One region of the Arthrobacter sp. CAN_C5 genome, then DNA from elsewhere that is predicted to be linked to it. Evidence: predicted binding sites of a transcription regulator. Region 1 holds the regulator's gene; each other region holds the start of a gene.
What was found. The regulator LexA, encoded in region 1, represses DNA repair genes until DNA is damaged. The targets are predictions, from matches to a motif close to TCGAACANNTGTTCGA.
Positions count from the first base shown of each region.

Region 2: H4V95_RS13815 (HNH endonuclease signature motif containing protein) is a predicted target of LexA. The motif match lies at 1,615-1,630, and genes of this name have one in related genera.
Region 3: H4V95_RS06485 (DUF222 domain-containing protein) is a predicted target of LexA. The motif match lies at 1,515-1,530, and genes of this name have one in related genera.
Region 4: H4V95_RS07360 (HNH endonuclease signature motif containing protein) is a predicted target of LexA. The motif match lies at 1,431-1,446, and genes of this name have one in related genera.

Region 1 covers NZ_JAGGMZ010000001.1:2,761,878-2,764,892, forward strand. Annotated here, with positions in the region: gene H4V95_RS12955 (LysM peptidoglycan-binding domain-containing protein) at 65-424, opposite strand; gene lexA (transcriptional repressor LexA) at 877-1,533, shown strand; gene H4V95_RS12965 (ATP-dependent DNA helicase) at 1,530-3,015, opposite strand, start outside.
Region 2 covers NZ_JAGGMZ010000001.1:2,945,714-2,948,728, reverse strand. Annotated here, with positions in the region: gene H4V95_RS13835 (hypothetical protein) at 1-64, shown strand, start outside; gene H4V95_RS13830 (transcriptional regulator) at 480-818, opposite strand; gene H4V95_RS13825 (hypothetical protein) at 808-1,272, opposite strand; gene H4V95_RS13820 (hypothetical protein) at 1,271-1,531, shown strand; gene H4V95_RS13815 (HNH endonuclease signature motif containing protein) at 1,694-3,015, shown strand, end outside.
Region 3 covers NZ_JAGGMZ010000001.1:1,371,084-1,374,098, reverse strand. Annotated here, with positions in the region: gene H4V95_RS06500 (alpha/beta hydrolase) at 1-46, opposite strand, end outside; gene H4V95_RS06495 (hypothetical protein) at 113-445, opposite strand; gene nucS (endonuclease NucS) at 745-1,440, shown strand; gene H4V95_RS06485 (DUF222 domain-containing protein) at 1,594-3,015, shown strand, end outside.
Region 4 covers NZ_JAGGMZ010000001.1:1,560,420-1,563,434, forward strand. Annotated here, with positions in the region: gene H4V95_RS07355 (ATP-dependent DNA helicase RecG) at 1-1,307, shown strand, start outside; gene H4V95_RS07360 (HNH endonuclease signature motif containing protein) at 1,458-2,957, shown strand.

The DNA of each region.
Region 1 (3,015 bases):
GCAGTGACCTGACGGGCCGGCAGTGAATTGCGCTGCGAGGGTGCTTCTGCGAGGGTGCTGCGGGTCACCGTCCGGACGGGATATCCAGCTGCTGCCCAGCCTGCAGTACCGAGGTGCTGAGGCTGTTCAGTTCGACGATCTCGGCCACGACGTCGCGTGGGTCCCGCTCGGGAGCAAACTCGGTGGCCAGGTGCCAGATGGTTTCGCCGGAGGCTACGCTCACGCTGACGGTCTGGGTGAATTCACCGTGTTCGCTGGAGGCCTTCGCCGGGGAGTTGAAGAAGCCGGACAACATGAGGGCGGCTGATGCCAGCAGCACGATCGGCAGGCCGACCAACAGGAGCCTGCCGCGGCGGGTGAGCCGCAGTTTTGCGCGGCTGGTGTCACGGGCGGGGGAATCTTGGTGTGTGGTGATGACAGACATGGATACACCTCTCTGTACTCGAATCAGTCCATTCGATCCCGGCGCTGCGGCCGGGCCCGGCCAACGGGCCGGGGATCCTGTTCGACTGTAAAACCGGGTGAACCCGTTTTGTTCGAACTTATCTTCGAATTACTGCTTGTTTATTTTTAGCACTCATTGACGAACTTTGTCGAGACACGATCGAACAAATGTTTGAAAACGTGTCCTAACTCCCATACCGTTAGGGCAAGGATGATGGTTTGGTTCCAGCAGAAATCAGCACATCATCCGCCACTGACAAAATAAGCTCGGCCCCTGAAAACATCAGGATCCGCCGGGTCACCTGGATTCTTATCGAAGGGACAGCGACCGTGAAAGAGTCCGACGGACCACTGGATGAACAGACCTCCGACCTGGCTCCCACGGCCCTCCCCGCCCGTGGCCGCCCCCGGGGTCGGCAGGTGCCCAAGGGAATGACCGTCCGGCAGAAGAAAATCCTGGAGACCATCCAGCGGGCGATCGGCACCAACGGCTATCCCCCGTCCATGCGCGAGATCGGAGACACGGTGGGGCTGGCGAGCCTGTCAAGCGTCACCCACCAGCTCTCGCAGCTGGAAAGGATGGGGTACCTAAGGCGGGATCCGAAGCGGCCCCGCGCGATGGAGATCCTGCTGCCCCTCACCCTTGATCACGACCAGAAGGGCGCCGCCGCTGGGACCGCTGCGGGAGCTCCAACCGAGATCGGCGGTGCCATTGACGCTGCAATGGTTCCCATGGTCGGCCGGATTGCTGCTGGTGGGCCCGTCCTCGCGGACCAAGTGGTCGAGGACGTCATGCCGCTGCCGCGGCAGCTGGTGGGCCACGGCGACCTGTTCATGCTTCGCGTTTATGGGGACTCAATGATCGACGCGGCGATCTGCGACGGCGACTGGGTGGTGGTCCGTCGGCAGCAGGAAGCCCAGAACGGTGACATCGTGGCAGCACTGCTGGACGACGAGGCGACGGTGAAAACGTTCCGCCAGCGTGACGGCCACACCTGGCTCCTGCCGCAGAACACCCAGTACGAGCCGATCCTCGGCGATCAGGCCACCATTATGGGCAAGGTCGTCTCGGTGATGCGCGCCCTCTAGCGGGGCTCGCCAGCCAGACGCTCCAGGACCCCTAGCGCCGTCGCGCGATCGGTGGTGGACCAGAACGGGGGAAGTGCGGCACGTAGGAACGAGCCGTACCGTGCGTTGGCCAGCCTGGAGTCCAGGATCGCCACCACCCCCTTGTCTTCGGTCGCGCGGATCAGCCGTCCGGCGCCCTGGGCGAGCCGGACAGCCGCATGCGTCGCGGAAACGCTCATGAAGCCGTTGCCGCCAGCCTTGGCCACCGCCCTCGTCCGGGCTGTCATCAGGGGGTCGTCGGGCCGGGGGAACGGAATCCGGTCGATGGTCACGAGTCGGCAGGACCTGCCGGGCACGTCCACTCCCTGCCACAACGACATGGTGCCGAACAGGCAGGTGTCCGGCTCATCGGAAAACTGCTTGACCAGGGCGGACATCGAGGAGTCGCCCTGGCACAGGATGTCGAAGTCGACCCGGGGTCGCAGCGCCTCTGCCGCTTCTTCCGCGGCGCGGCGGGACGAGAACAACCCGAGTGCCCCACCCCGGGAGGCCTTGAGAAGCACCTCCAGCTCATCGAGTTGGGCCGGCGAGGTGCCACGCTCAGGCTTGGGCAGATCCTTCGCCACGTAGAGCACGCCCTGCTTCGGGTAGTCGAACGGACTGCCGACGTCGACCCCGGTCCAGGAGGGCGCAGACGCCCCGGCAAGCCCCAGCGAACCGGCGACCGGTCCGAACTCGGAACCGATGGCGAGGGTCGCCGACGTCAGCACCACCGTGTGGTCGGCGAAGAGCCCCTCCCGCAATTTCCCTGCGACGGAGAGCGGCGCAATGTTGATCGTGGCGGGCGCAGTGTCGTCAGGCTGCGAATACCCGGTACCCGGAGAGAAGGTGCTGGGCCGTGACGCCCACAGCACTTCCCCAGCGGGGGTCGCGGTGAGCAGTCGTTCACACAGTTCAAAGACCGCCATGACATGGGACTTGGCCATCTGCCGGCCACCGTCCGCCGGGGTTGGGCCATCCCCCTTCGCATCCGAGAGCACCGCGCGGCAGGCCTCACGGACCTGCGTGATGGCGGATTCCTGGTCCTCGGTGAGGCCTGCAGCCATCAGGCCGGAAGGGATGCCCTCGACCGTCGACTCGAAGAAGCGGTTCGCTGAATCCAGGGGTTCAGCGCTCACTGACAGGTGTCGGCGCGCCGCTGAGGCAGCGGCGGAGATCATGCCGGTCGAAAGCTGCCCGGAGACCGCGCCCGTGACCCTGTCATGCAGTTCGTGTGCCTCATCAATGACCACCACGTCGTACTCGGGCAGGACGGCCAGCCCTTCGAACGCGCTGATGGCCAGCATGGCGTGGTTGGTAATGACGATGTCGGCGTCCCCCGCCTTCGCCCGGGCCCGCTCGCTGAAACATTCAGCTGCAACAGGGCATTTCTGGGCTCCCAGACACTCCATGCTGCTCACCGACACCTGACGCCAGGCCTGCTCGCTGACGCCAGGGGTAAGT
Region 2 (3,015 bases), 180 kb from region 1:
AACCGTGCTTCTGGTCGCCGCGCTGAATTGGCGCAGACCCGCCGCCAAAGGATCTGCCAGCTAGGCGCAAGCCGGTTTCAGCCCCCGAGATCAGGTGCCGTACCCACTGCGAACGAACTTTGGTCAGGATTTCCACAGTATTCTCTCAGGTTGGCACTTTTTAGCATTCTTGCGCGCGACGGTGCGGCACTATGTGTGTATGAAACGATCTGTCGTTGGGGGGCAACGTTTGTTTCCGTGGGTCTGGCTGCCGCCATCGTCGTCAGCACTCTCGCCGTCTCGGTAAGTCGGCAGCCAGACAACCCCACGACTGCACCTGACCTGAGCGTGCACTCCCAAGTTCCTTACTGCCGTAATACGCCTCGGAATGACGGTTCTATTCCGAGTCTGCTCAGTAATCCGGAACCTACCGGCCCGCTCCGCCACCATCAGCGGCTAGGCCGGTCTCCGCATCGGATCGATGCCAGCATGGTAAGAGGTCAGTGGCCGTAGTCGCTCGTTCCCGCTGCGATGGCCTGCAGGGCAGCGAGATGGGAATCGAAAGCGATTCTCCCCTGAGGTGTCAGGGATAGCCAGCTGACCCGACGTGCATCTGCACGGCCAGCCGAGGACGACTTCGTCATGGCGACAAAACCGCCGTCGCTCAGCACCTTCAGGTGTTTCGACAGCGCCGCGTCGCCGATGTTGAGGGAGTCCCGAATCGCTGGGAAGTCTGCACTTTTCACGTTCCGGAGAAGTCCACAGATCCTGAAACGCAACGGTGCATGAATCAGCTCGTTGAACACCGCACCCGTGGTGTCAGCAGTCTCAGCGGGCACTGCGGATCCGGTTGACGGCACTTCGCATGAAGTAGTGGGCGCCCAGGGCCCCTGCTCCGAAAGCAGCTGCAGCGGGAGCGATGACCCACCAGAGCAGGCCGAAAGATACGAGCCCCAGTGAAACGCTAAGCATGAGCAGGCAAAAGACCAAGGTCGCGGCGTAGATCAGCCACGCCGCCCAGCCGATTCTGGCCAACCTCACGCCCGTCGCCCGTTGGTAGAGGTAGACCACCAAGATTCCGACAATGATCAGCAGGGCTGAGTTGCCCGATCGGTTGTCTCCTGCCGCGGGTGAGACGACACAGATTGCCGCGAGAGCACCGAACGCAGGCGCTGCCCAGCTGGGCGTGGTCATGCGGTCGATGAGGGCTGAGCGGTCCTTGTCGACGTCGGCCAACAGCGCAGCAGCGGAGCTTGACTGATCGGCTGCTGATGGAGGCAAGTTATTTTCCATGGTGGAAAGTGTAATTACTTTCCGCTGCGGAAAGCAACTGCCATGGGCAGCGGACGACGTCGTCAACCACCGTCACGGCGCCGTCGGAGTTTGCGGCGGATTCTCTGAGGTCGAGTTGTTACGAGTCCCTGCCTGCGGCGCGAGTCTCGGGCGAGGCGGCGTGCGGGCCCTCACCCCGGAGGCAGTAAAGGGCCTTGATCTCGATTTGGTGATCCTGGTGATCCTGGTTGATCCGGAGGCTTTGGTGCGGACTCCCTGATGCTCTCCAATTTGATGCGCCGGCGCCCTCATGAACTATGAATATGGGGGCTATTTCAGCGGCCGCGGAGTGACTATCTGGGTTCGAATATTTGTTCGAGAGGTTTGTCCACATAGCCCTTAGTTCCGCAGGAATGTCGGTGGGGTTTGGGACAATAGAGGTATGGAAGGCAGGGCAGCTCCATCACCGAAACGGAGGGGAATCCCCTCCCGGGTGACGGCTGCGCGGGGAGCCTCGGGTGCTTGTCGTGAACCTGAGCGCGGCCGACTCTCTGGTGCTGCGGACGGCATTCCTGTCGATTCTTCTTCTGCTACGTCTGCCGGTGCTGCTCCGACGAGCAACACTCCTGTGAGCACCCTTGCCGGGGTTGGCCGTGAGCGTTCCACCCGGGCCCTTGCCGAAGCGCTGAACTCTCTGAAACCGGCTCGGGATGCGGTGGGGTTGATTGATCAGTTGCGGGAGTTGGAGGATCTGAAGTCGGCGATTGCTGGGGTGCAGGCCCGGATCACGGTTGCGATTGACGTCGCTGAACGCGACACCCAAACCCTCGCCGGGGTACCCGCCGCCGAGCGAGGCAAAGGGGTGGGGGCGCAGGTCGCGTTGGCGAGGCGTGAGTCCCCGTCTCGGGGCAGCCGGCTCCTCGGTTTGGCGCGGGCGCTGGTGACGGAGATGCCCCACACGCTGGCGGCCCTTCACACGGGTCAGTTGAATGAGTGGCGGGCGACCCTGTTGGTGAAAGAGACTGCGTGCCTCAGTAGTGTTGACCGTGCTGCCGTGGATGAAGAGCTATCAGCTGATACGGGTAGGTTCACCGGGTGTGGGGATAAGGCGATCATCGCAGCGGTGAAGGCAGCCGCGTACCGGCGGGATCCCCGGTCGGTGGTGAACCGGGCCGCCCACGCCGTGACGGAGCGGTGTGTGAGTATCCGGCCGGCACCGGACACCATGGCCTATTTGACCGCGTTGCTTCCGGTGAAGGAAGCCGTCGCCACCTACGCCGCGTTGACTCGTCACGCTGACACGGTCCGGGGTGCTGGTGACCCGAGGTCTAGGGGTCAGGTGATGGCCGATACCCTCGTCGAACGCGTCACCGGTGTCCCCGGGGGTATCAGCCGGGTCGAGTTGCAGCTCATCATGACCGACCGTGCCCTCTTCCAAGGCGACAGCGAACCAGCCAGGATCCCCGGCTACGGCATCGTCCCCTCCAGCTGGGCACGAAACCTCATCCAGGCAGAAACACCGACCAGCCCAGCAACCAGCCCAGCAAACAGCCAGGACGGAACGAAAAGTTCGACCGGGTCAGGGTCAGCTGGTGGCACTGGCACTGGTCCGAAAGGTCAAAGCCGGTCGGGGCAAGGAGGTTCGGCTTTCGACGTGTGGTTGCGTCGCCTCTACACGGCACCATCGACCGGGGACCTGGTGGCGATGGATTCCACGGCCCGGCTCTTCACGAAAGCGCAACGCCGGTTTATCACCGCCCGGGA
Region 3 (3,015 bases), 1.4 Mb from region 1:
GAGAGTCAGAATCGGTGAAGTCATAGCTGGAAGGCGTCGAAGTCATCGTTTCAGTCTAGGGGAACACGGGATAGCCCCGCGGTATCCGGAGCGGCCCTGCGCCGTCGTCGGCTCAGTACTTGTAGCTTCGGGTCCGCCAACAGTTCACGTGCCAGTGGCGCCGGCCAGCCAGCCCCGCGGCAGCGCCGAACAGTGAGTCTTCCTGCCAGACCACCAGGTGTGCGAGGCCGGATGGAATCACCCGGTGGCAGCCCGGACATACATAGTCCTTGGCAGCGTTGCGCTCGGTGATCCGGCGCACCGACCACTCGCCGTCGGGCGCGCTTTCGTGGGTCGGAATGCCAGCCCGCGCCCGCTCAAGATCGATCTCGGGCACCGGGCCGGTCTTGCGCCCGGGCTGAGCTGTTGGCTTCCCGGGACGACGGGGACGGTTGGAACGCGGCATAGACCTAGTCTGCCCGATGAATCGGATCGAATAAGACGAGATATTCTGACCCACCTCAGCGACGCGCCCGCGACGGTCTCCGAACCTTCCGAAACTGCCGACATCACGACGAGCCGCTGGGTCTGGGGCTGCTTGCCTACATCGTCTGAATAGTGCTCGCGGCCCGACAGGCCGCAGTAGCCGCCGAGCACCAGCCACCTTCCGGCACTCCCTGCCTTAGTTTCGGGGGCAGGGGTTCTCTGCGCATTGTGGGACGATTTAGGTACCCCCAAACCACTCAGCGAATTGGATGGCAATACGTGCGTTTAGTTGTAGCCCAGTGCTCAGTCGATTACATCGGCCGCCTCCGGGCCCACCTGCCCTTGGCCACCCGACTGCTGATGGTCAAGGCCGACGGGTCAGTATTGGTCCACTCCGACGGCGGCTCTTACAAGCCCCTCAACTGGATGAGCCCGCCAGCCACCCTGCGCATTGTCACTCCCGACGAGGCGGACACCGAGCTGGGTGTCACCGAAGTGTGGAACGTGCAGCATGCCAAGACCGACGACCGCCTGGTAATCAATATTCATGAGCTCATTCACGAGACTTCGCATGATCTGGGAGTGGATCCCGGCCTGGTCAAGGACGGCGTTGAGGCAGATCTGCAGCGCCTTCTGGCTGAGCAGATCCATCTCGCTGGCGCCGGTTTTACGCTGATTCGCCGTGAGTACATGACCGCCATCGGGCCCGTGGATATCCTTGCCCGTGATGCCTCAGGAGCCACTGTGGCCATTGAGCTCAAGCGCCGGGGCGACATCGATGGTGTTGAACAGCTGACCAGGTACCTCGAACTCCTTAATCGGGATCCCCTGATGTCTCCGGTCAGGGGAATCTTTGCGGCACAGCAGATCAAACCACAGGCACGCGTGCTGGCCCTGGATCGGGGTATCGACTGCCTGACGTTGGATTACGACATGATGCGTGGGGTAGACGACGTCGAGTCACGCCTCTTCTAGCCTGACCCTTGAGGCGGCTATCAGATGCCGATGATCGGGTGTAGATAACCGGATATCGGGTGCCAACCTTTCGTTCGAAACTTTGTTCGAGAGGTTTGTCCACATAGCCCTTAGTTCCGCAGGAATGTCGGTGGTGTTTGGGACAATAGAGGTATGGAAGGCAGCGCAGCTCCATCACCGAAACGGAGGGGAATCCCCTCCCGGGTGACGGCTGCGCGGGGAGCCTCGGGTGCTTGTCGTGAACCTGAGCGCGGCCGACTCTCTGGTGCTGCGGACGGCATTCCTGTCGATTCTTCTTCTGCTACGTCTGCCGGTGCTGCTCCGACGAGCAACACTCCTGTGAGCACCCTTGCCGGGGTTGGCCGTGAGCGTTCCACCCTAGCCCTGGCCGAAGCGCTGAACTCCCTGAAACCGGCGGTGGATGCGGCAGGGTTGATTGATCAGTTGCGGGAGTTGGAGGATCTGAAGTCGGCGATTGCTGGGGTGCAGGCCCGGATCACGGTTGCGATCGACGTCGCTGAACGCGACACCCAAACCCTCGCCGGGGTACCCGCCGCCGAACAGGGCAAAGGGGTGGGGGCGCAGGTCGCATTAGCCAGGCGTGAATCCCCGTCCCGCGGCAGCCGGCTCCTCGGCTTGGCGCGGGCGCTGGTCACGGAGATGCCCCACACACTGGCGGCCCTTCACACGGGTCAGCTCAATGAGTGGCGGGCGACCCTGTTGGTGAAAGAGACCGCGTGCCTCAGTAGTGCTGACCGGGCTGCCGTGGATGAAGAGCTATCAGCTGATACGGGTAGGTTCACCGGATACGGGGATAAGGCGGTCGTCGCCGCTGCGAAGGCAGCCGCGTACCGGCGGGATCCCCGGTCGGTGGTGAACCGGGCCGCCCACGCTGTGACGGAGCGGTGTGTGAGTATCCGGCCGGCACCGGACACCATGGCCTATCTGACCGCGTTGCTTCCGGTGAAGGAAGCCGTCGCCACCTACGCCGTGTTGACTCGTCACGCTGACACGGTCCGGGGTGCCGGTGACCCCAGGTCCCGGGGTCAGGTGATGGCCGATACCCTCGTCGAACGCGTCACCGGGGTCCCCGGGGGTATCAGCCGGGTCGAGTTGCAGCTCATCATGACCGACCGTGCCCTCTTCCAAGGCGACAGCGAACCAGCCAGGATCCCCGGCTACGGCAGCGTCCCCTCCAGCTGGGCACGCAACCTCCTTCAGGCAGAGACACCGACCAGCCCACGGACACCAACAGGCCCGGGCATTCTAGAAGGCTCAGGCACACCAACAGGCCAGCGTCCCACCACAACCGAACCGGGTGCTGAGCCAGCAATCAGCCAGGGCGGTCCAACCAGCCCAGCAATCGGTCGGGCAGATTCGGCCGGGGCAGGGCCAGCTGGCGGCACTGGCACTGGCACTGGCCGGAAGGATCCAAGCGACTCCGCCGCACACCGTGCTTTCGACGTCTGGTTACGTCGCCTCTACACCGCCCCATCGACCGGGGATTTGGTGGCGATGGATTCCACGGCCCGGCTCTTCACCAAAGCGCAACGCCGGTTTATTACTGCCCGGGAT
Region 4 (3,015 bases), 1.2 Mb from region 1:
CCGGTAAGACGTTGGTCGCGCTGCGGGCGATGTTGCAGGTGATCGACGCCGGTGGTCAGGCCGCACTGTTGGCGCCGACCGAGGTTCTGGCTGCACAGCATCTGCAATCCATCACCCGGACGCTGGGGTCGCTGGCCATGGGAGGGATGCTGGGGGGAGCCGTCGATGGAACCAAGGTGGTCCTACTGACCGGCTCAATGTCTACCGCGCAGCGTAAACAGGCAATGCTGGACGCGGCGACGGGTGAGGCCGGGATTGTGATCGGGACCCATGCCCTGCTGTCCGAGAATGTGAGCTTCTTCGACCTCGGGCTCATCGTGGTGGATGAACAGCACCGATTCGGCGTCGAGCAACGCGACGTGTTGCGATCCAAGGCCACCAATTCGCCGCACGTGCTGGTGATGACCGCGACCCCCATTCCCCGGACGGTCGCGATGACGGTGTTTGGTGACTTGGACGTGTCGACCTTGACCGAGCTGCCCGCAGGAAGGGCACCGATCACTACCCATCAGGTAGGTCTCACCGAACATCCCGACTGGATTGAGCGCATCTGGGCGCGGGCCAGGGAGGAGATCGACGCCGGACGTCAGGTGTACGTGGTGTGTCCCAAGATTGGCGACCAGGAAGAGGACTCCACGGCGCTGGAGCTCTACTCGCCAGACGCGCTGTCGGATAACAGGGGTCCTCAGCAGGAATTGACGTCGGTCAACGAGTTGTTCGAGACACTCCAAGACGTACCCTCGCTGCGGGGCATGTCGATGGGAATGCTGCATGGACGTCTGGATCCCGCCGAGAAGAGCGCCACCATGGCCCGCTTCAATGACGGCAGTATCCAACTCCTGGTATCCACCACGGTGATCGAGGTCGGTGTGGACGTTCCCAATGCCACGCTGATGGTCATCATGGATGCGGACCGGTTTGGTATTTCCCAGCTGCATCAGCTGAGGGGCCGAGTAGGTCGGGGCGGGCATCCCGGAACCTGTCTGCTGGTGACACAGCTCGACCCCGAGCATCCCAGCAGGGAGAGACTGGCGGCTGTCGCCTCGACTACCGACGGCTTCGAACTGTCACAGAAAGATCTTGAGCTCAGGCGCGAAGGCAACATTCTGGGTGCATCACAGTCCGGCGGACGGTCGGCGTTGAAGTTCCTTCGGGTAGTCAAAGACGTGAAGATCATCGAGAAGGCACGCGAAGATGCACAGCAGATCGTGGCTGACGATCTCGATCTGGTGGATCATCCCGACCTTGCCGAGGCAATGGATCTGTACCTGAATCCCGAGAAGGAAGCGTTCCTGGAGCGGGGCTAGCCTTCGTGGGTGCGGGACTTCGGTGTCAGCGTCACCCCGCCATGGGTCCGTGATGGCGGCCCTGATGCTGTGGAGGACAAGTGGGCGACTCCTCCTCCACACTGGCCATCTTCGCTATCTTGTTCGAATCTATGTTCGATAGAATTGATCATGGCAATCAGCCCGTTCGAGCAGCAGACCGATACCCCTCGGTATTTAGCTTGGCTGAACACCGAACTTGCGGGGATCGCTGACTCATTTCGTTCGGAGAGTATGGTGATGCCTACCCGCAAACTCGCCGAAACGGCGGTGGCTATCGAACAGCTCGCCAGAACTGCGGAGCAACTCCAGCTGATTGCCGCACATGCGGTGGAACATCAGAATGTGGCAGTTGTTGGCGAATCCGATCAGCGGCTAAGTCTTGGAGTGTCTGACGGCGATTCCTCCACGGGATCCCTGAACCGTACGGGGTGCAGAGACAACGCCGAGTATCTTCGGAACACGTTGCGAATCAGTAAGAGCGACGCGAAGAGACGGATCCGTGTATCCAGCCAGGTTTTACCCACGGTTCAGTTGAATGGCCAGCCGCTTGCTCCGCGGCTGGAACACCTGGGAGCTGCAATTGCTCGATCGGAAGTCAGTAGCCAGGCTGCCAGCCTAATCAGTGCGGCGATGGAGAGAGTCAGGCCTTTTGCTTCGTCCAAAGACCTGGATGAGATGGAAGCCACTTTGACTCGGCAAGCAGTCCTGTCGGATGTGGACGTGCTCAGGGTACTGATCCAGCGGTGGGAAAGTTTGCTCAATCCTGATGGTTCTGAGCCGACGGAAGAGGTTCTGCGAGCACGGCAGGGAGTCTTCCTAAGGGGCAAGCGTCATGGTCTGCGCTTCATGGAGATCTCGGCGACCGACGATCAGTTCGAAGACCTGATCACGGTGATGTATTCAGCCACCAATCCACGGGCCAGGGCAGGACTATCAACCGCCGAAGCCGAAAAGCTGGATGGTGTCCAGAAAGATTCCCCTATGCCAGGAACAGGGAACGCTCCAGAGGATGAACTTGATCGGTCGACATGGGCGCAGCAGCTGCTGGATGGCCTGGTAGGTGCATGTCGTATTGCTTTGGCCAGCAACAAGCTTTCCGATGCCGGAGGGATGAGGCCGCAGGTGCTGGTCACCATCAATTACAAGGACTTGGTGGCCGATGTTGGTCGAGCCGGTCATGCAGCATTTGGCGGTTTGATCAGTGCTCGGGCGATTCGTCGGATTGCCTGCGATGCGAATGTTCTACCGGTGGTGCTGGGAACAGAAGGACAGATTCTGGATGTGGGGAATCCTCGTCGGCTGTTTCCTCCCATTCTCCGAAAGGCGTTGACAGCGCGGGATGGTGGATGCGCGTTTCCGGACTGCATGATGCCGTCGCCCTGGACCGAGGGGCATCACATCATTCCGTGGAGTCAAGGTGGCCCAACCACCGTGGATAACGGAGTGTTGTTGTGCAGCAGGCATCACCATTTGCTTCACCAGGAGGAGTGGAGAATCGAGCTGAAGAGCCGGATTCCATGGTTCATTCCTCCCCGGTATATCGATCCGACGCAGAGACCTCGACAGAACCACTATCACCGGGATCATCCCCACCCGCCGCCGGGTCACAATCCATTGCTGACGAGTTGAAGCCCTGCCAGACTTGCCAAGCCCGCCCCCACCAGAGGCTTTTCTCATTGGCACTTGT